Regions from separate parts of the Streptomyces sp. NPDC107522 genome, predicted to be linked through region 2. Evidence: riboswitches for the same ligand, from Rfam matches in the RefSeq annotation. Region 2 holds a riboswitch; each other region holds the start of a gene.
What was found. Region 2 has a riboswitch for cyclic di-AMP ahead of ACZ7L6_RS24975 (C40 family peptidase). Riboswitches for the same ligand answer to the same signal wherever they lie in the genome.
Positions count from the first base shown of each region.

Region 1: linked by a shared signal. The riboswitch ahead of ACZ7L6_RS29555 (M23 family metallopeptidase) and the one ahead of ACZ7L6_RS24975 (C40 family peptidase) in region 2 are both predicted to bind cyclic di-AMP.
Region 3: linked by a shared signal. The riboswitch ahead of ACZ7L6_RS06180 (C40 family peptidase) and the one ahead of ACZ7L6_RS24975 (C40 family peptidase) in region 2 are both predicted to bind cyclic di-AMP.
Region 4: linked by a shared signal. The riboswitch ahead of ACZ7L6_RS22710 (transglycosylase family protein) and the one ahead of ACZ7L6_RS24975 (C40 family peptidase) in region 2 are both predicted to bind cyclic di-AMP.

Region 1 covers NZ_JBVKAU010000011.1:18,178-23,199, forward strand. The annotation lists gene lhgO (L-2-hydroxyglutarate oxidase) at 1-622, shown strand, start outside; tRNA gene ACZ7L6_RS29545 (tRNA-Met) at 963-1,036, shown strand; gene ACZ7L6_RS29550 (PP2C family protein-serine/threonine phosphatase) at 1,182-2,270, shown strand; cyclic di-AMP (ydaO/yuaA leader) riboswitch at 2,504-2,661, shown strand; gene ACZ7L6_RS29555 (M23 family metallopeptidase) at 2,673-3,698, shown strand; gene ACZ7L6_RS29560 (aldo/keto reductase) at 3,889-4,833, shown strand; gene ACZ7L6_RS29565 (PrsW family intramembrane metalloprotease) at 4,957-5,022, opposite strand, start outside.
Region 2 covers NZ_JBVKAU010000007.1:370,578-375,599, forward strand. The annotation lists gene ACZ7L6_RS24970 (hypothetical protein) at 238-591, shown strand; gene ACZ7L6_RS24975 (C40 family peptidase) at 960-2,126, opposite strand; cyclic di-AMP (ydaO/yuaA leader) riboswitch at 2,135-2,304, opposite strand; gene pcrA (DNA helicase PcrA) at 2,677-5,022, shown strand, end outside.
Region 3 covers NZ_JBVKAU010000002.1:217,050-222,071, forward strand. The annotation lists gene ACZ7L6_RS06175 (sugar ABC transporter substrate-binding protein) at 1-710, opposite strand, end outside; gene ACZ7L6_RS06180 (C40 family peptidase) at 980-2,605, opposite strand; cyclic di-AMP (ydaO/yuaA leader) riboswitch at 2,662-2,827, opposite strand; gene ACZ7L6_RS06185 (NAD-dependent epimerase/dehydratase family protein) at 2,969-4,027, opposite strand; gene ACZ7L6_RS06190 (choice-of-anchor D domain-containing protein) at 4,170-5,022, opposite strand, start outside.
Region 4 covers NZ_JBVKAU010000006.1:524,250-529,271, reverse strand. The annotation lists gene eno (phosphopyruvate hydratase) at 1-1,018, opposite strand, end outside; gene ACZ7L6_RS22710 (transglycosylase family protein) at 1,328-2,017, opposite strand; cyclic di-AMP (ydaO/yuaA leader) riboswitch at 2,022-2,221, opposite strand; gene ACZ7L6_RS22705 (transglycosylase family protein) at 2,427-3,473, opposite strand; gene ACZ7L6_RS22700 (cytochrome P450 family protein) at 3,770-5,022, opposite strand, start outside.

The sequences.
Region 1 (5,022 bases), on a different contig from region 2:
GGGGCGGGTGCTGGTGAACTGTGCCGGGCTGTACTGCGACGAGGTGGCCCGGATGACAGGGGACGAGCCGGGGGTGCGGATCGTGCCGTTCCGGGGCGAGTACTACTCGCTGGCGCGGCCCGAGCTGGTGCGGGGGCTGGTGTATCCGGTGCCGGATCCGGCGTTCCCGTTCCTCGGGGTGCATCTCACGCGCGGGATCGACGGGGATGTGCACATCGGGCCCAACGCGGTGCCGGCGCTGGCCCGGGAGGGGTACGGGTGGGGGGTCGTACGGCCGCGGGAGGTCGGGGTGACCGTGGCTTGGCCCGGGGTGTGGCGGATGGCTCGGCAGCACTGGCGGTACGGGGCGGGGGAGCTGCGGCGATCGGTGTCCAAGGGGGCGTTCACGGAGGCGGTGCGGAGGTTGTTGCCTGCGGTGACGTCCGATGATCTGGTGCCTGCGGCGGCGGGGGTGCGGGCGCAGGCGGTGTTGCGGGACGGGTCGCTGGTGGATGACTTTCTGATCAGGGAGGGGGCTCGGGCGGTGCATGTGTTGAATGCGCCGAGTCCTGCGGCTACGGCCTCGCTGCCGATCGGGCGGGAGGTTGCGCGGCGGGTGGTGGCGGTGCTGGAGGGTGTTTGAGCGGGTGGGTGCGGTGCCGGTGCCGGCTGCCTGGGGTTTTCTCGCCCCCGCCGCCCCTACCCGTCCCATCCTGAAGAGGCTCCGCCCCTTCCACCCCGCCAGGGGCCTGCCGCCCCCTGGACCCCCGCTTCGGCCCCGAAAGGGCCTCGTCCTCAAACGCCGGACGGGCTGAATGACGCGGACCGGCGTCGAGAAGCGGAAGCCCCTACGGGTGGGCGGGGGCCAGGGATGGCGGCGCCTTCTCCTCGAGCGCCAGACAGGCCGGAAGTGCTGGTCAGACGCAGGCCGTGGAAAGCCGTGTGCTTCGAGTCCTGCGGATGGCGTACTATGGACTCACCGACGCGGGGTGGAGCAGCTCGGTAGCTCGCTGGGCTCATAACCCAGAGGTCGCAGGTTCAAATCCTGTCCCCGCTACTGAAGGCTCAGGGCCGGAACTGATCAGTTCAGTTCCGGCCCTGAGTGTTTTTCTCCCGCGCCCCCTCCCGACTCCCGTCGGCCCCACTCGCCCGGTCGGCCCTCCCCACTCGCCCTCCGCCCCCGCTTCGGAAACGCTGGTGGCGTGGAGGAACGGCGGATCTCGTACGCACGCCGGTTCGTCCGGCTGCTGCCGGCCCTGTCGATCGGGGCCGGGGGCGTGTACGACTACGCCACCCCGACGGATTTCACCGGCGCCCCCTTCTTCACCGCCGCGCCCCTGGTCGCCGCCCCGCTCTACACGCAGCGCGGCACGGTCGTCACAGGCCTGGTCGCCTTCGCCGTACTGCTCGGGCTCCGCATTCATCTCGGCGGCCTCCCCCGGGCGGAGGTGATCACCGAGCTGGTCACCGTGGTGGTCGTCTGCGTGCTCGCCGTCCTCATCAACCTTCTCGTCCGCCGCAGCAACGAGCGCCTCGCCTCCGCACGCGAGATCGCCGAGGCGGCCCAGCGCGCCGTCCTGCCGGAGCCCGCCGAGCGGATCGGAGGGTTCCAGATCGCGGCCAGGTACGAGGCGGCGCAGAAGGGCGCCTCCATCGGCGGTGACCTGTACGCCGTGCAGGACAGCCCGCACGGTGTACGGGTCGTCGTGGGGGACGTACGCGGCAAGGGCATGGGTGCCGTGGGGGCCGTCGCCGTCGTCATCGGGGCCTTCCGGGAGGCCGCCGAGCAGGAGGCCACTCTGGAGGCAGTGGCACAGCGGCTGGAGCGGGCGCTGGCGCGCGAGCGTATGCGGCGCGAGGGAGTCGAGTCCTACGAGGGGTTCACCACCGCCGTACTCGCCGAGCTGCCGCACGGCAACGGGATCGTGCGGCTCGTCAACCGCGGGCACCCACCGCCCCTGCTGCTGTACGCCGACGGCAGCGTGCGCTCGCTGCTCGCCACCGAGCCCGCGCTGCCGCTGGGCATGGCGGAGCTCGGCGCCTGGCCCGACCGGGCCGAGGAGGCCGACTTCGTGAGCGGATCCACGCTGCTGCTGTACACCGACGGCCTGTCCGAGGCGCGGGACGAGAACGGACGGTTCTACGACCCCGAGGTGGGTCTCGCGGGGCAGCGGGCCGACGCACAGCGCGAGCCGGCCGCGCTCCTCGGTGCGCTCGCCGCGGAGGTGCGCCGGCACTCCGGGGACGGGATGGCGGACGACATGGCCCTCATCGCCGTACGACGACCGTGATCGTTCTCACCAAGGGTGATCGGGCGACCGCCCTCCGCATAACAACTGACATACCGTCAATACCTGTGTGGCTCCCGAGCCTCGGCCAACTCGCCCGATTTAGGCCGCTCATGACCCCTAAGTCCCGCTGAAAATAGTTAATGATCAAGCGGAACAGCTTGGAATCCGCACCTCGCGTCTATTAACGTTCGATAACGCAGCGCGGTCGTCCCAGCCGTCACAAGAGATGGCTCCGTGCGCACGCGCCGAATCCCGCAAGGGAGCCGGGGAACCACCACCCTGGGGTGAATCGCGCGGATTCCGCCGTGAAGTCACGGACGGTATACGCGCGTAGGAGACCTTCCTGCTCCGAACCCGTCAGCTAACCCGGTAGGCGAGAAGGAAGGAAAGGAGTACGCCCACGTGGCGTCCAACAGGCCTGCTACGCAAGCCCCGTTCGTGCCGAGTCAGCGCAGCACCGACACCTTCGGCTACGACAGCTACCGCACCGACGAGGGCCCGTTCGAGGAGTGGAACCCCACCGCGGAGTCCATTCGTCCGGTCCGTGGCAGGCATCGCGTCGCCAAGCAGCGCGGCGGGGGACTCGCGCGCAGCTCCACGGTTCTCGGCGTCGGCGTCATAGCCGCCGTCGGCGCGGGCGGCATGGCCAGCGCGCAGAGCGGCAAGCCGCCGGTCGCCATCACCATGCCCGACCTGCCGCTGATCTCCGACGACGACTCCTCCGCCGCCGAGGACTCCGCGACCGCGCTGAGCACCATGGGCGAGACCACCGAGGAGACCACCCAGGGCACCAGCGACGCCGGTGAGGCGCTGCGGGCCCGGATCATCGCCCAGGTCGAGCAGCAGCAGGACCAGATCCAGAACAAGGCCGCCGCCGAAGCGGTCGCCGCCGCCGAGAAGGAGGCCGCCGCCGCGGCCGCCAAGGCGGAGAAGGAGGCCGAGGCCAAGGCCGCCGCCGCCAAGGCCAAGGCCGAGGAGGAGGCCCGCAAGAAGGCCGAGGCCGAGCGCCTCGCCGAGCTGGCCAAGCAGTACACGCTGCCGACCTCCTCGTACACCATCACCTCGACCTTCGGTCAGGCCGGCGCCTACTGGTCGTCCGGCTACCACACGGGCCTCGACTTCGCCGCCCCGTCCGGCACGCTGATCAAGGCGGTCCACTCCGGCACGATCACGTTCGCCGGCTGGGACGGCTCGTACGGCTACAAGACCGTGCTGACCCTCGACGACGGCACCGAGCTCTGGTTCGCGCACCAGTCCTCGATCAGCGTCAGCGTGGGCCAGAAGGTCAACACGGGCGACGTCATCGGCCGCGTGGGCGCCACCGGCAACGTGACCGGTGCCCACCTCCACCTCGAGGTGCACCCCGACGGCAGCACGAGCGGCATCGACCCGATGGCGTGGCTGCAGAGCAAGGGCCTCACGCCCTGAGGTTCACCCGCTTCCGAGACCGCGTTTCGGATGCCCCGGCCTTTGATCCCGGTTCCGATCCCCCGGCGGTCCTGACGGCTACCCCCCACGTCAGGGCTGCCGGTTTCCGGAGCGCCGGGGTCCGCTTGTTTACGGGAAATTTGCGGGCGTCCCGGAAGACCGGGCTCCGCCAAGCGCGTTGATGTCGAGCATGACTTCTCTTCGCAAGCTCGGCTCCTCCGACCTCGAGGTCTCCCCGCTCTCCCTCGGCGGCAACGTCTTCGGCTGGACCGCCGACGAGGACCGGTCCTTCGCCGTCCTCGACGCCTACACGGCGGCCGGCGGCAACTTCATCGACACGGCCGACTCGTACTCGGCCTGGGTCGAGGGCAACGCGGGCGGCGAGTCCGAGACCATCATCGGCAAGTGGCTGCGGGCGCGCGGCAACCGGGACGACGTCGTCATCGCCACGAAGGTCAGCCAGCACCCCGACTTCCAGGGCCTGTCCGCCGCCAACATCAAGGCCGCCGCGGACGCCTCGCTCCGCCGCCTCGGCACCGACCGCATCGACCTCTACTACACCCACTTCGACAAGCCCGAAGTCCCGGTCGAGGAGATCATCGGCGCGCTGGACGAGCTGGTGAAGGCGGGCAAGGTACGGCACATCGCCGCCTCCAACATCTCCGCCGAGCGGCTGCGGGCGTCCCTGGACTTCTCCGACCGCGAGGGCCTCGCCCGGTACGTCGCCCTGCAGCCCCACTACAACCTGGTCTCCCGCGACACCTACGAGGGCGAGCTCCAGGACCTCGCCGAGCGGGAAGGCCTCGCGGCGGTCCCGTACTACGCCCTGGCGTCCGGCTTCCTCACGGGCAAGTACCGCGCCGGTACGACGGTGGGGAGCCCGCGCGCCCAGGGCGCCGGCAGGTACCTGGAGACGGAGCGGGGCCGCAACGTGCTCGCCGTCCTCGACGAGATCGCCCAGGCCCACGAGGCGCCGGTGGCCACGGTGGCCCTGGCCTGGCTGGCGTCCCGGCCGACGGTCGCGGCCCCGATCGCCTCGGCCCGGACGGTCGAGCAGCTGCCGGCACTGCTGGGCGTGGCGGAGCTGAGGCTGACGGACGGGCAGCTGGAGAAGCTGACGGCCGCGTCGGCCTGAGTCCTTCAGCCCGCCTGGGGTGCTGCCCCCTGGCGGGGTCGGAGGGGCGCAGCCCCTGAAGGCCGGGACGGGTAGGGGCGGCGGGGGCGAGACCGACACCGGCCCGCCCGCCGCCTACTACGGTCACGTCCGATACGGGTTGTACGCGGGGTACGGCACCCCTCCGTACCCCTGCCCGTACATCTGTCC
Region 2 (5,022 bases):
GGGCGGCGGTGGGGAGCCGGTCACCTGGTGGAGGACGCTAAACCTCACTGTGTCGGGTCGGTGACGCGTTGTGCGGAAGTGCCGGGAGCGGACCGGGGGATGACCGTAAGTGAGCGTGATCCCCGAAGGGGGGCGTCGGGTCGACGCGGGGTGATGACCGATGTGGCGGTTTCGGGGGTCGCGGGGAACGGGGGGTGCTATGGGGCGCATATATGCAGCGGATTAGGCTCCGGCTTCATGGACGTACTCATCCATCTCTTCGTCGGCCTGCACATCATCGGTATCGCCGCGCTGCTCGGTGGCTTCTTCACGCAGATGAAGGCGATGGGTCAGGGCACCGCCCGGTTCGTCCCCGCGATGCTGCACGGCGCCGTGACCATGCTGGTCACCGGGGTGATCCTCGTCGGGCTCAACCAGGCGGACGACCAGTCCGTCAACAACATCAAGATCGGTGTGAAGCTGGCGCTGCTGATCGTGATCCTCGGGCTCGTCTATGTGAAGCGGGACGAGGAGGAGGTGGAGAAGGGGCTGTTCGGGCTAGTGGGGCTGCTGACCGCGGCGAACGTTTTTATTGCCGTTCTGTGGACGTGACCTCGGTCTCGGGGGCCGTTCCGGGGGCGGAACCGGATCCGCGTGCGCGTTGATGCCTGCGGCGGCCCGTGTCGCTGAGTGGGGGTGCGCGTAGCGCTGCGGGTCCGTTGTGGGTCGGGGCCGCGCCGGGAGGTGTCCGTCCTCGGACCGGCGGTCACCTTGGGCCGGGACGTGCTGCGTGTTGACGCCGGCCACTGCGGGCGGACACCCCCCGGCACGTCCCCTTCCCGCCGTACGCGACTGCGGGTGCGTGGGGGCGCGCCGCCAAGGGGCTCCTTTACGCGCGCGTGTCGGAAATGACTGACACGCGCGCGTGTCGGAGACAGGGCGCCACGCGCGCGTGTGGAGAGCAGGGCGTCACATGCGCGTCAGGCCGGGCGGACCACGCTGTGGATCGACGACTCTCCGTCGTAGTAGATCGACTCCTCGCGGACGTACGCGCCGGGCTTCGGGGCGTGGATCATCATGCCGTTGCCGATGTAGAGGCCCACGTGGGTGACGTCGTCGTAGAAGAAGACCAGGTCGCCGGGCTGGGCGTTGGACAGGGAGACCGTGGTGCCGGCGTTGACCTGGTCGTAGGTGACGCGGGGGATGTCCACGCCGGCGGCCTTCCAGGCGGCCTGGGTGAGGCCGGAGCAGTCGTAGGAGTCGGGGCCGGTGGCGCCCCAGACGTACGGCTTGCCTATCTGGGCGCGGGCGAAGGCCAGGGCCTTCTCGGCCTTGGTGGCGTACGAGGAGTCCGTCGCGGACGGGTCCGAGGTGCTCGGGGCGGACGGCTGCTCGGTGCTCTCCTGCTGCTGGGCGGCCTCCTGGCGCTGGCGCTCCGCCTCCGCTTGCTGCCGGGCCAGCTCCGCGGCCTTGCGCGCGGCTTCCTCCTGCTTGCGCTTCTCGATCGCGGCGAGGCGTGCCTTCTCCTCCGCCGTCAGCTTCGAGAGGAGTTCCCGTGCGTCGGAGAGCTTCTGCTGGACCGTGGACTTGGCCTGCTGCAGGTCGTTCTGCGACTCGGTGAGCGTCTCGAGGCTCTTGGTGGCCTCCTGACGCTTCTTCATCGTCGTGGACTGCTGCGTGAAGTAGTCGTCGACCGCCTCCTTCTGACGGCCGGTCATACGGTCCATCAGCTGGGTCTGGTCGAAGTAGTCCTGCGGGGTGTCCGCCAGGAGGAAGGTCGCGGTGTCGGGGGCGGCGGCTCCCGTGCGGTACTGGGCGGCGGCGTTGCGGCCGAGCTCCTCGCGCGCGTCGTTGAGCTCCTGGGTGCGCTTGGCGACGTCGTCCAGGAGGGTGTCGACGCGCTTGCGCTGCTTCGCGGTCTTCTCTTTGGCCGCGTTGTACTTCTCGGTCGCCGACTCTGCCTGGCGGTAGAGGTCGTCGACCTTCTTCTCGACCTCTTCGAGGCTCGGCTTGTCGTCCGTCGAGGGGCTCGCGTTGGCCGTCTGGGACAGCAGGGCCACGGAAGTGAGGGCCGCCGTGGCGAGGGCGGGGGTCCGTATGCCTGCTACGCGTGTCCCTGCGGGACGCGACTTGCGGTGCGACGCCAAGGGAGGCGACTCCTTCCGTGCTCCGCCTACCGAGTTAGCTGTCGGGTTCGGGCGGGTGGTTCCGGAAGGGTTGCCCTACGGCCGGTCCCGGGAGGGAAGTCCGGCCGATTCACCCCGGGTTCGGTGGGTCCCCGGCTCCGGTCGCAGCGCGGCGTACCGGACTCGGCGGAGGCCGTGCGGCCCGGCGACGTTCGCCGGTGGGGGTCGTACGGCCTGCCCGGCACGGTAGCCAACTCGTGTGGCCCCTGTGAAGGTTGATGTTCGATATGCCCGATACATTTTCGTGACCTTGAGTCAGAGCCTTGGTGATCACGGTGGGTGACGGCGGGTTTGGGTGGACTTGGACTGTTTGGGCTGACTGTTGGCGTGTGTGGGTGCTTGGGCCGCTTCCTTCATATTGAGGGCCTCGATCACGGGTCGTGGTGGGGTGGTTCTGGAGGGTGAGGTTCCGTCGGGTGGGCCGGTTTCCGGAGATCATCGAGGCCTGAAACAGGTGATGTTCTCGGGGTGGCGGCGGGCTGTCAGTGGAGCGCCCTAGACTCGGAGAGCGATGAGCAGCCTCTTTGACGACAGCTTCCTGGCGGACCTCCAGGCCCCACGGGCCCACGAGGAGGAACCCCCGCCGCCGCCCGAGGACGATCACGCTCCGGAACCGGTTCCGGACGATCTGTTCGGTGGGAAGTTCGACGTGCCTCCGGACCGGGACGCCTACTACCGCGACGGCGCCCCGCGCCCGGCCATCGACGCGGCCGCGCTCCTGGAGGGGCTGAACGACAACCAGCGCGCCGCCGTCGTCCACTCCGGCAGCCCGCTGCTCATCGTGGCCGGCGCGGGATCCGGCAAGACGCGGGTGCTCACCCATCGCATCGCCCATCTGCTGGCCGAGCGGAACGTGCATCCGGGGCAGATCCTCGCGATCACCTTCACCAACAAGGCCGCGGGCGAGATGAAGGAGCGCGTCGAGCAGCTCGTCGGCCCGCGTGCGAACGCGATGTGGGTGATGACCTTCCACAGCGCGTGCGTGCGGATCCTGCGGCGGGAGAGCAAGAAGCTCGGGTTCACGTCGTCGTTCTCGATCTACGACGCCGCCGACAGCAAGCGGCTGATGGCGCTCGTGTGCCGGGACCTGGACCTTGATCCGAAGCGGTTCCCGCCCAAGTCCTTCAGCGCCAAGATCAGCAACCTGAAGAACGAGCTGATCGACGAGGAGGACTTCGCTGCGCAGGCGAGTGACGGCTTCGAGAAGACCCTCGCCCAGGCCTATGCCATGTACCAGTCGCGGCTGCGCGAGGCGAACGCCCTGGACTTCGACGACCTGATCATGACGACGGTCAATCTGCTGCGGGCGTTCCCGGACGTCGCCGAGCACTATCGCCGCCGCTTCCGGCACGTCCTGGTGGACGAGTACCAGGACACCAACCACGCCCAGTACGCGCTCGTGCGCGAGCTCGTCGGCACCAGCGAGCACCCCGTGGACGTGCCGCCGAGCGAGTACGACATCCCGCCCGCCGAGCTGTGTGTCGTGGGTGACGCCGACCAGTCGATCTACGCCTTCCGCGGCGCCACCATCCGCAACATCCTCCAGTTCGAGGAGGACTACCCGGACGCGACGACGATCCTGCTGGAGCAGAACTACCGCTCGACGCAGACGATCCTGTCCGCCGCCAACGCGGTGATCGAGCGCAATGAGTCGCGTCGGCCCAAGAACCTGTGGACCAACGCGGGTGCGGGGGCGCGGATCACGGGCTATGTCGCGGACACCGAACACGACGAGGCGCAGTTCGTCGCCGACGAGATAGACCGCCTCACGGACGCGGGCGAGGCGAAGGCCGGGGACGTCGCCGTCTTCTACCGGACGAACGCCCAGTCCCGTGTCTTCGAGGAGGTCTTCATCCGCGTCGGCCTGCCCTACAAGGTCGTCGGCGGGGTCCGGTTCTACGAGCGCAAGGAAGTCCGGGATGTACTGGCCTACCTGCGGGTGCTGGCCAACCCCGAGGACTCCGTGCCGCTGCGGCGGATCCTGAACGTGCCCAAGCGGGGCATCGGCGAGCGCGCCGAGGCGATGATCGACGCCCTTGCGCAGCGGGAGAAGATCAGCTTCCCGCAGGCGCTGCGGCGCGTGGACGAGGCGTACGGCATGGCCGCGCGGTCGACCAATGCCGTCAAGCGGTTCAACACGCTGATGGAGGAGCTCCGTACGATCGTCGAGTCCGGCGCGGGACCGGCGACCGTCCTGGAGGCCGTGCTCGAACGCACCGGCTATCTCGCCGAGTTGCAGGCATCGACCGATCCGCAGGACGAGACCCGCATCGAGAACCTTCAGGAACTCGCGGCCGTGGCCCTGGAGTTCGAGCAGGAATCCGGTGAGGAAGAGGCCTCGGGCGGGCTCGCGGACTTCCTGGAGCGGGTCGCGCTCGTCGCCGACTCCGACCAGATCCCGGACGAGGAGGAGGACGGCTCCGGCGTCATCACCCTGATGACCCTGCACACCGCCAAGGGCCTGGAGTTCCCGGTCGTCTTCCTCACCGGCATGGAGGACGGTGTCTTCCCGCACATGCGCGCCCTCGGCCAGACCAAGGAGCTGGAGGAGGAGCGGCGGCTGGCATACGTCGGCATCACGCGCGCACGGGAACGGCTGTATCTGACGCGCTCGTCGATGCGCAGCGCGTGGGGGCAGCCGTCGTACAACCCGCCCTCCCGCTTCCTGGAGGAGATCCCGGCGGCGCACGTGGACTGGAAGCGGACGGGGGCGACCGCGCCCATGTCCTCCGGTCCCGCGGCCGGCGTCGCGGCCTCGCTGTCTTCGTCCCGCTCGCGCTCCTCGGCGTCGGGCGCATCCGGTTTCGCCACGCGCCGTACGTCGGAGAAGCCGGTCGTCCAGCTCGCGGTGGGGGAC
Region 3 (5,022 bases), on a different contig from region 2:
GCGCCGAGGGTGACGACCTGGTCGATGGTGGGGTCCTGCTGGAGTTTGGCGGTGATGGTGGACTTCACCGAGGGCATGTCGGTGCCGTTGACGTAGAGGTTGTCGGTGGTGCCCTTGAAGCCCTTCTTCAGGCCGGCGCAGCGGGCTTCGAGGGCGACGTGGCCTTGTTCCTGGATGACGCACAGGGCGTGCTTGGCGCCGGTGTTGTTGAGTTTTTCGCCGAAGGCCTGGCCGGCGATGTTCTCGTCCTGGCCGAAGTATTCGAGCATGCCGAGGTCTTTCCAGTCGTCGAGGCCGGCGTTGAAGCCGACGACGGGGATGCCTGCGGTCTTGGCCTTGGCGATGACGGCTTTCATGGCGGAGGGCTTGGCGGCGGTCAGGGCGATGCCGTCGACTTTCTGGTCGATGGCGTTCTGGACGAGGTTGGCCTGGTTTCCGGCGCTGGGGTCGGCGGAGTAGACGAGTTTGATGTTGTCCTTGGCGGCGGCGGCTTCGGCGCCCTTGCGGATCAGGTCCCAGAAGGTGTCGCCGGGGGCGGCGTGGGTGATCATGGCCACGGTCATGCGGGGGGTGGTGGCCTTGCCGGCCGCGGCGCCGGTGGTGTCCTCCTCGGACTTCTTGCCGCCGGAGCTGCTGGAGCAGCCGGTGGCGAACAGGGCGCCGGCCAGCACCGTGGCGGTCAGAGCGGCGGCTCGCTGGTGTCTGCGCATGTCCCATGCACCTCACTGTGCTGATCAGGGCGGGTTCTCAGGTGGGGGGAGGTTCACGGGTTACCGCCCGCTGGATACGACTGGAGCGCTCCACTAGCGCGCTCTAGTGGCAGGTACTATGCGGGCCTCGGCAGGTGATGTCAATGGGCTTGTCAGGACGTACCGACAAAGCCGAGGTGGCGGGGTGTCACCGATGGGTGGGCAGCGAAAGCCACCCCGCCTCGTGGAGGCAGGGTGGCGGCGGTGGCGTCTGTGGTGGGGGCGCCGGATCAGGCGGGGCGTATCACGCTGTGGATCGCCGCCTCACCGGCGTAGTGGATCGTCTCCTCGCGTATGGACGCGCCCGGGCCGGGGGCGTGGATCATCATGCCGTTCCCGGAGTAGATGCCGACGTGGCCGGCGTGGAAGAGGACCAGGTCGCCGGGCTCGACGTAGGGGAGGGCGATTCCGCGGCCGGCGGTGGCCTGCTCCTGCGGGGTGCGCGGGAGCGTGATTCCGGCGGCCTTCCAGGCGGCCTGGGTGAGGCCTGCGCCGTCGAACGCGTCCGGGCCCGTCGTGCCCCAGACGCAGGGTTTGCCGAGCTGGGCGCGGGCGAACTCGAGGGCTCGCACGGCTCGGGTTTCCTGGGGCGCGGTGGGCGTCGTGGGGGCGGTGGGTGCGGCGACGGCGCTCGTGCCCAGAGCCGGGCTCGTGTCCAGAGCCGGGGTTGTGCCTGGAGCCGGGCTCGTGCCGAGGGTCGGGCTCGTGTCAGGGGCCTGGGGGTAGAGGGTCTGGCCCGTGCCGAGGGTTTGGCTTGTGGTGGCGGCCGTGGGCGGGTCGGCAGACCAGACTGCGGTGCCTGCCCAGGCCGTTGTGTCGGCCGGGACCGGCGTAAGGTCGGCCGCGCCCAGCTCCTGCAGCGCCTGCCACTGTGTCTCGGCCGCGGGCTGGACCGGGGCCGGTGTGGTGCTCCAGGTGTCGGTGGGCTGGACCGGGGCCGGTGTGGAGCTCCACGTGTCATCGGGCTGGAGCGCGGTCGGCGTGGAACTCCAGGTGTCGGCGGCCGGGGCCTGGCTCGGCGTGGTTTCGATCGGTGTGAGCGCGGTGCCCTGTTGTGCGGTGTAGGCGGACAGCAACTGGCGGGCCCGGTCGAGCTTGAGTCGGCTCTGTTCCTTGGTCGTCCGCAATGAGGACCGCTGTTGCGGATCGGCCGTCGACTCGGCCGCAGGCGCGGTGGTCGGAGCGGGCAGGGCCAGGGCGGTCTGGGTGCCGTGTGTGCTCTGCGTGATCTGGTTGTTCTGTGTGTCCTGGATGGCCCAGGTTGCCGTCTGCGATGCGTCCGGAGCGGCCGGCAGGGCGGCGACGGGGCCGGCAGTCAGCTCGGCCAAGGGAGTCGTTCCGGCGGCCGGACCGGACGTCAGCTCCGCGACCGGGGCGGCGGGCAGCTCCAGTGAGGCACGGCCGGTTGCCTCACGCCCCCGGTCGGTCAGCCCCTCGACCGCACGCTCCGCCGGGCGAGCCGGCCGTGTCCCGGTGGGACGGTCCGGCACCCTGTCGCTCGGCAGCCTCGCCGGGACGGTCGGACCCAGCTTCGAGCGGGCCGCGTCGAACCACTGCCGGGCGACGCTGTCGAGGGCCGGGTCGCTGCGCCTGCTCTCGTCACGCCGGACAGCCGAGGCGGACCCGCGTCCGGCGTCCGTCGGCCGGTCGGCGCGCCCCCGCGGTCCCGTCGCCGCGGCGCGAGTGGCGTTGAAGGTCCCCGTGTCGGACTCGGCCTGGTTGTAGAGGGAGCTGACCCGTCGGCTCACCTCCTCGCGGCTCGGCGTCTCGTCCCCGACGGACGGGGCGGCGTTGGCCGTCTGGCCGAGCAGGGCCACAGAGGTGAGGGCCGCCGACGCGAGTGCGGAATTGCGCATGCCGGGGAGGCTCAAAGCCCCCGGACGCGCGGTGCGTTCCGGCGCCATGGGCGACGTACTCCTTCCGTACTCCGCCTACCGAGTTAGCTGACGGGTTCGGGTTCCGGAAGGTGTGCCCTACGGCCCTTGCCCCGAAGGGCAGTTGGCCGATTCACCCCAAGTTCGGTTGGGTCCCCGGCTCCAGTGGCCGCGTGGGCGCACCGGACTCGGCGGAGGCCGCACGTCCCGGCGGGTTCGCCGGAGGTCGTCGTGCGGCCTGAGGCGTAACCTAACCAACTTGTGTGTCTCGCGTGAAGATTGACGTGTGAAATGTCCGATACGTTTTTGTGACCTTCGACGCTCGGGGCAGGTCGAGGGCCGAATTCACTTCGCGGCGCGCTGGCTCCGCCACGCCGAGTAATGATCGAGGATCGTCTCCTCGATCGGGCGGTAGGTGATGCCCAGTTCGCTCACGCTCCGGCTGTTGTTCACTTCGAAGCGGATGCCGAGGTGCTTGCGGATGTAGTCCTGGGTCAGCCCGAAGGCCGGGCCGAGGAGGCGTACGGGCCAGTGCGGGAGCGCGGTGCGCGGGAGGCGGAGGTCGCGTGGGTGCCGGGTCCGCAGGATGCGGGCCATCTCGTGGAAGGACGTCATGGTCCGGGCGGCGAGGATGTATCGGCCCTTCGCGTCCGGGTTCTCCGCCGCCGCGATGTGCGCGTCGGCCACCTCGCGCACGTCCACCGTGGTGAAGCTGAAGTCCGGTGCGCCGTAGAAGAAGTAGCCCTTGAAGAGCTCCTCCAGCAGGAACAGGCTCCCGGACTCCGAGGCGGGTGTGAGGGAGGGGCCCAGGATCAGGCCGGGGTTGACCGACACCATCCGCCAGCGGTCCTGGGCGGCCTCCGCGTCCCATGCCGCGCGCTCCGCGACGGTCTTGGCGTAGTGGTAGGGGTTGTTCTCCACCGTGCTGGTGGTGTTGAAGTACCGTTCCGAGAGGACCGCGTCGTCCATGTCCAGGACGTCCGCGTAGTCGCCGAAGATCGCGCCCACGGTGGAGGTGAGGACGAGCCGGTCGACCGTGGGCGTCCGTTCGACGGCCGCCAGCACGTTGCGCGTGCCCAGCAGGGCCGGGTCGACCATGTCCCGGCGGCCGTCCTTGATCTTCTCCGGCATGCGGAACGGCGACGCCACATGGAACACCACCCGGCAGCCGCTCATCGCCTCGTCGAAGGCGCCCTCGGTGAGCAAGTCGGCCTCGAACAGCGACAGTCGGCCCGGATGCGCGTCCTGCATCTCCCGCAGCGGCCGTACCTTCGCCGTGTCGGCCGTGCTGCGCACGGTGGCGTGGACCTCGTAGCCGCGCTCCAGGAGCCGGTTGACCAGATGGCTGCCGACGAACCCGCTGCCACCGGTGACCAACACGGCCGCCGACCCGTCTGCGCCCACCCTCACCCCTTCTCCCGCACGGAAGCCGGTCGATCACGGTAGCGGCGATCCCTGTGCACGGCCATGCGTTCGAGGGCACGGGGGACAGCTTCCCCAAGGGTGCAGCCGGGTACCGAACGGACCGTCTTCGGCCCGGCTGCGGTCATGCTCCGTTGCCGCGGAGGCGGATGACGTGCGGGCTGTCCTGGGCGTTGGTGGTGATCCTGAGGGCGCCGAGGAGTTCCCCTCCAGCAGGCGGGGTGAACGTGACGGCGATCGAGCGGGAGTCGCCGCCCCGCAGGACGGCACCGGTACACGTGTCCGCCGTCTTGACGAAGCCGGCTGTACCGTCGGCGATGTCGACACGTTCGACGGTCAGCGCTCCGGAGCCGGTGTTGGTCAGGTGGACCGTCCGGGGGGCGGAGGGGGAGGCGACCGCCTGGTCGCCGAAGTCGAGGGCGGCGGTGCTCAGTGCCGCGTGAGGAGCCACCCCCGTTCCGAGCAGGGCAGCGGTGTGGGTCCGGCCGAGACTGTCGGTGACGCGTACCTCGCCGGCGCGGGCGCCCTCCGCTGTCGGGAGGAAGATCACCCTGATCCGGCAGTAACCGTTCGGCCGCAGCACGCTGCAGGAGTGGTCGTGGCGGAAGTCGCCGCTGACCGCGAGGCTCTGGATGGTCAGCTCGGTGTTCCCGGTGTTGGCCAGCAGCAGGTCCTGTCGTGCGCTGAACGTGCCGACCGGCTGCGCCTCGAAGGTCAGCCCCGGCGGATCGAACGTCACCACCGTGCCCAGACCGGTGCCGGTCAGCGGCACCGAGAGGCCGGGCACGGGAGCCGCGCACCGCACGACGAGGTCGGCGTCCCGCATACCGATCGCCGTCGGCCGGAAGGTCACCCCGACCGCACAGGACCCTCCGGGGGCCAAGGGGCCGCCGCCGCAGCCCTGTTGGATCGCGTAGTCGCCCGCCGCGGCTCCCGTCACCGTCACCGAGGTCACGGTGATCGGATCGGCTCCGTTG
Region 4 (5,022 bases), on a different contig from region 2:
CGATCTGGTTGACCTTGACCAGCAGGGCGTTGGCCGCGCCCTCCTCGATGCCGCGGGCCAGGCGCTCGGGGTTGGTGACGAACAGGTCGTCGCCGACGAGCTGGACCTTGTCACCGAGCTTGGCGGTGATGGTCTTCCAGCCCTCCCAGTCGTCCTCGAACAGCGGGTCCTCGATGGAGACGAGCGGGTACGCCTCGACGAGCTCGGCGTAGTACTCGGTCATCTCGGCCGCCGAGCGCTCCTTGCCCTCGAAGACGTAGACGCCGTCCTTGTAGAACTCGGACGCGGCGACGTCGAGGGCGAGGGCGATCTGCTCGCCGGGGGTGTAGCCGGCCTCCTTGACGGCCTCGAGGATGAGGTCGAGGGCCTCGCGGTTGGAGCCGAGGTTCGGGGCGAAGCCGCCCTCGTCGCCGAGGCCGGTGGCCAGGCCCTTGCTCTTCAGGACCTTCTTCAGGGTGTGGTAGACCTCGGCGCCCCAGCGCAGGGCCTCGGAGAAGGACTCCGCGCCGATCGGGGCGATCATGAACTCCTGGATGTCCACGTTGGAGTCGGCGTGCGAGCCGCCGTTCAGGATGTTCATCATCGGCACCGGCAGCAGGTGCGCGTTCGGGCCGCCCAGGTAGCGGAAGAGCGGGAGGTCGCTGGCCTCGGAGGCGGCGTGGGCGACGGCGAGCGAGACGCCGAGGATGGCGTTGGCGCCGAGGGAGCCCTTGTTGTCGGTGGCGTCCAGGTCGAACATGGCCTGGTCGATCAGGCGCTGCTCGGTGGCGTCGTAGCCGACCAGCTCCGGGCCGATCTGCTCGATGACGGCGAGGACGGCCTTCTCGACACCCTTGCCCAGGTAGCGGTTGGGGTCACCGTCGCGGAGCTCGATGGCCTCGAAGGCGCCCGTCGAGGCGCCGGACGGAACGGCGGCACGACCCGTGCTGCCGTCGTCGAGGCCGACCTCGACCTCGACCGTGGGGTTGCCTCGGGAGTCCAGGATTTCCCGAGCTACGACGACGTCGATGGACGGCACGAGCATCTCCTTCTTGGGATGTGACGCGGGTACGCAGACCGTGGTGGGTACTGCGAGACGAGCCTAACCGGCTCACGGCGATCGGCCAGCGGTCGACCGGCCCGTGGACAGAACCGAGAGTAAATTGTTTCCGAACGGAACAAAAACCCCCGTACACAAAAGCACCCCGCACAAAAAACCCCGCCCCGGTGCGTACGGGGGAACACGCACCGGAGCGGGGAGCCCGTGGGGACGGGGGTGGCCCTCACGAGGCCTTCATTATGAGGACCACGGATGGGAGGGCGCTGTGGTTCAGCTGTCGCCCGGGTATTACTTCAGGTGCAGCTGCTGACCCGGGTAGATCAGGTTCGCGTCCTCGACGATGTCCTTGTTCAGCTGGAAGAGCTTCTCCCAGCCGCCCTTGACGTCGTGCTTCTCGGCGATCGAGCTGAGGGTGTCACCCTTGACGACCTTGTACTCGCCGTCGCCCTTCTTGACCTTCTTGCCGGTCGGGGTGGTGACGGTCTTGGTGCTCTTCTTGGCGGCCGGGCGGTCGGTGGAGCGGGAGGCCGACTGCTGCTCGGTGGAGCGCGTGGTCGTCTCGGTGCTCTGCGAGGAGCCGCTCGCCGAGGAGCCGTTGTAGGCGGCGCTGGACAGGCCGGTGCCGCAGTTCGGCCAGGCGCCCTTGCCCTGGCCCGCGAGGACCTTCTCGGCTATCTCGATCTGCTGGGCCTTGGTGGCCTTGTCGGCGGTGGAGGCGTACGCCGTGCCGCCGTACGCGGCCCAGGTGGAAGCGGAGAACTGCAGACCGCCGTAGTAGCCGTTGCCGGTGTTGATCGACCAGTTGCCGCCGGACTCGCACTGGGCGACGGCGTCCCACTCGGACGCGGTGGCGGCGGAGGCGCTGCCGGCCGCCATCAGCGGGGCGGCGACGGCGGCGGCACCGGTGACGCCGACGACGGCGATGGCGCGAGCGGCCTTGGACGGACGACGGTGCTTGCCCTTGCTGGAAAACAGCATGGAGAGATCCCCTCACCGACGCCTGCGAGGTGAGCTGTCGGGTTCGGGCCGGTTGAGTTGCCCGGCCGCGCCCGGTCGCCTTTCGGCTCCCGTTGCGCGGCTTCACCCCTAGCCGACTCCGGCCGTGCGGCCTCGAAAGGCCTCAACTGCCGGACCCGGCGCCTACCTTGGGTCCCCCGCTCCTGCCTACGGCGCTTGACGCGACGACTGTTCCCGTGCGGCCGCTGGCAGGATTCGGCGTTGCGGCAGCCGGGGCTCGGATTGCCGAGCGATCACGACCGTAGACACCCGAATCCCGGATTTCCAAAGACGATCAGGGCTTCTGAGATCTATCTCTCACTACATTTAAAACGGACATTCAGCGCGAACCATGACGCGAACTCCAGCTGCTTTTCGCCCTGTTCGCCCCCTATTCGGCGGGGAGTTCCAGGGTCTGACCGGGGAAGATGTGGTTGGCGTCAGTACCGATGGCCTTCTTGTTCGCGTCGTACAGCGCGGACCATCCACCGTCGAGCTCAAGGGAGTCGGCGATGGACGCGAGAGTGTCGCCGGCGCGGACGGTGTACGAGGCGTGGCGACCGGAGGCCTTGGCGGCACTGTCGGCGACCTCACTCTCGTCGGCGCTGGGGCCGCGATGGCGACCGGAGCCGGCCACGGCGTCGGCCGTTTCCGCGTAGATCGCCCCCGTGTCGGCGAGACCCCAGGAGCCCACATCCTGGCCGGAGTTGGCCTGATCGTCACTCTTGGGCGTCTCCGTGGAGGGGTCCTCGGGTGACTGCGAGGCCTTTGCGGAGGGTGACGTACCGGACTTCGCGGAATCGTCCGCCGAAGAGGAAGAAGAGGGAGAAGAGGACGAATCCTGGGACGATTCGGACGAACCATCGGGAGAGCCGCTCGGCGAGTTCGAGGAGTCCGACGAGTCGCCGGACGAGCCTGAGGGCGTCGACGAGCCGGACGAGTCGGAGGAATTGGACGAGTCAGATGATCCGGATGAGTTGGATGAATCCAGCAATCCGGAAGATCCGGACACCTCGGAGGGCGAGTCCTCCGCGACGCCGGTGTCGAGGTCGACCGAACCGGAGTCCTTGGTGAGCCCGTTGAGCACCGCACAGGTACCCCAAGGGCTGGTGCCCTGGTCCGCGAGGATCTTCTGAGCGACGGCGATCTGCTGGGAGCGGCTCGCGAGGTCGGGACTGGAGGCGTAGTCGAGGCCGCCGTACTTGTCCCAGTCCTCCTGGGTCAACTGCAGTCCGCCGTACTGCCCGTTGCCGGTGTCGGCGCTCCAGGAGCCGCCGCTCTCGCACTCGGCCACCTTGTCCCACACGGTGCCCTCGGCTGCGCTGGCGCCCGTGGCGCCGAGCAGCGGGATGGCGATGGCGGAGCCGGTCACACCGGCCGCGACGATGAGGGCCGGAGCCTGGCGGGGGCGACGGTGACGACCGTTCCCGGAGAGCATGCGGGGACCTTTCGCGAGACAGCAGGGACCGGCGCGACCGGTCGTGCCGGGTGTTGCAGGGGCCGCGCTGATCCGTGAACGTATAGGCAGGCGATCACTTGTCACAAGTTAATGCCGCGTAGATCACGTGAAGATCACAGACTTGAGGGCATCTCATCTTCGGGTGTGCGAACGGGCCGTGCGGGGTAGGTGGAGCGTTTCGCTCCGGTCCGTGACCGGACGGCTGTGAAGTGCGACGACGGCGCTGCGCTCACGAAGGCGACGGCGCTGCGCTCACGAAGGCGATGGCACGGCGGTCACGGTGCCGGTGTGAATTGGACGGGCAGCGTACGCAGTCCGCGCATGATGAGGCCGCCTCGCCACCGCAACTCGGCCGGGTCCACCGCGAGTTCCAGATCCGGGAGGCGGGTGAGGAGCGTGGCGAGGGCGGTCTGGCCCTCCAGCCGGGCCAGCGGGGCGCCGAGGCAGTAGTGGATGCCGTGGCCGTAGCCGAGGTGCTGGTTGTCGCGGCGGCCGAGGTCGAGGACGTCGGGGTCGGCGAACCGCTCCGGGTCCCGGTCGGCGGCGGCCAGGACGACCAGGACGGGGTCGCCGGGTGCGATGTGCTGCCCGCCGATGGTGAGGGGTTCGGTGGCGAAGCGCCAGGTGGCGAGCTCGACGGGGCCGTCGTAGCGGAGGAGTTCCTCGATGCCGGTTTCGAGGAGGGCGGCCTCCTTGGCGGTGAGGGACTTCTGGAGGCGGGCGCGCTGCTCGGGGTGGGTGAGCAGGGCGTACGTGCCGTTGCCGATGAGATTGACGGTCGTCTCGAATCCGGCGAACAGAAGGATGAAGGCCATGGCGGCGGCCTCGTTCTCGGTGAGGTGCTCGCCGTGGTCGGAGGCGCGGATGAGGCCGGAGATGAGGTCCTCGCCGGGGGTGGGGGCCGCGGGGAGTGCCTCGCGCTTGCGGTGGATGAGGTCGGCGAGATAGCCGCGCATCTTCTTGACGGACCGTGCGACACCGCCCCTCGGGCCGCCCTGATGCCGGATCATCATGCCCGCCCAGTCCCGGAAGTCGTCCTGGTCCTCGCGGGGGACGCCCAGCAGGTCGCAGATGGCGTAGATGGGGAGCGGGAAGGCGAACTCGTGGATCAGGTCGGCGTTCCCCTTCGCCGCGAACCCGTCGATGAGGTGGTCCGTGAGCTCCTGCACGCGGGGGGCGAACTCGGCGACCCTCCGGGGCGTGAATGCCTTGGAGACGAGCCGGCGCAGGCGGGTGTGATCGGGCGGGTCGATGTTGAGGAGGTGCGTCATCAACTCGGCCTTGCGCTCACCCGGGATACCGGTCTTGCCCTTGGCGTGCGCGGGTTCGTCGTGATGGGCCGGGTTCTTGGAGAGCCGGCTGTCGGCGAGCGCCTGCTTGGCGTCGACGTACCGGGTGACCAGCCAGGCTTCCACGCCGCTGGGGAGACGGGTGCGGTGCACGGGGGCGTGCTCGCGGAGCCAGGCGTAGGCGGGGTAGGGGTTGCTGGCGAACTCCCAGGTGAAGAGGTCGGGGGCCTGGGAGGTGG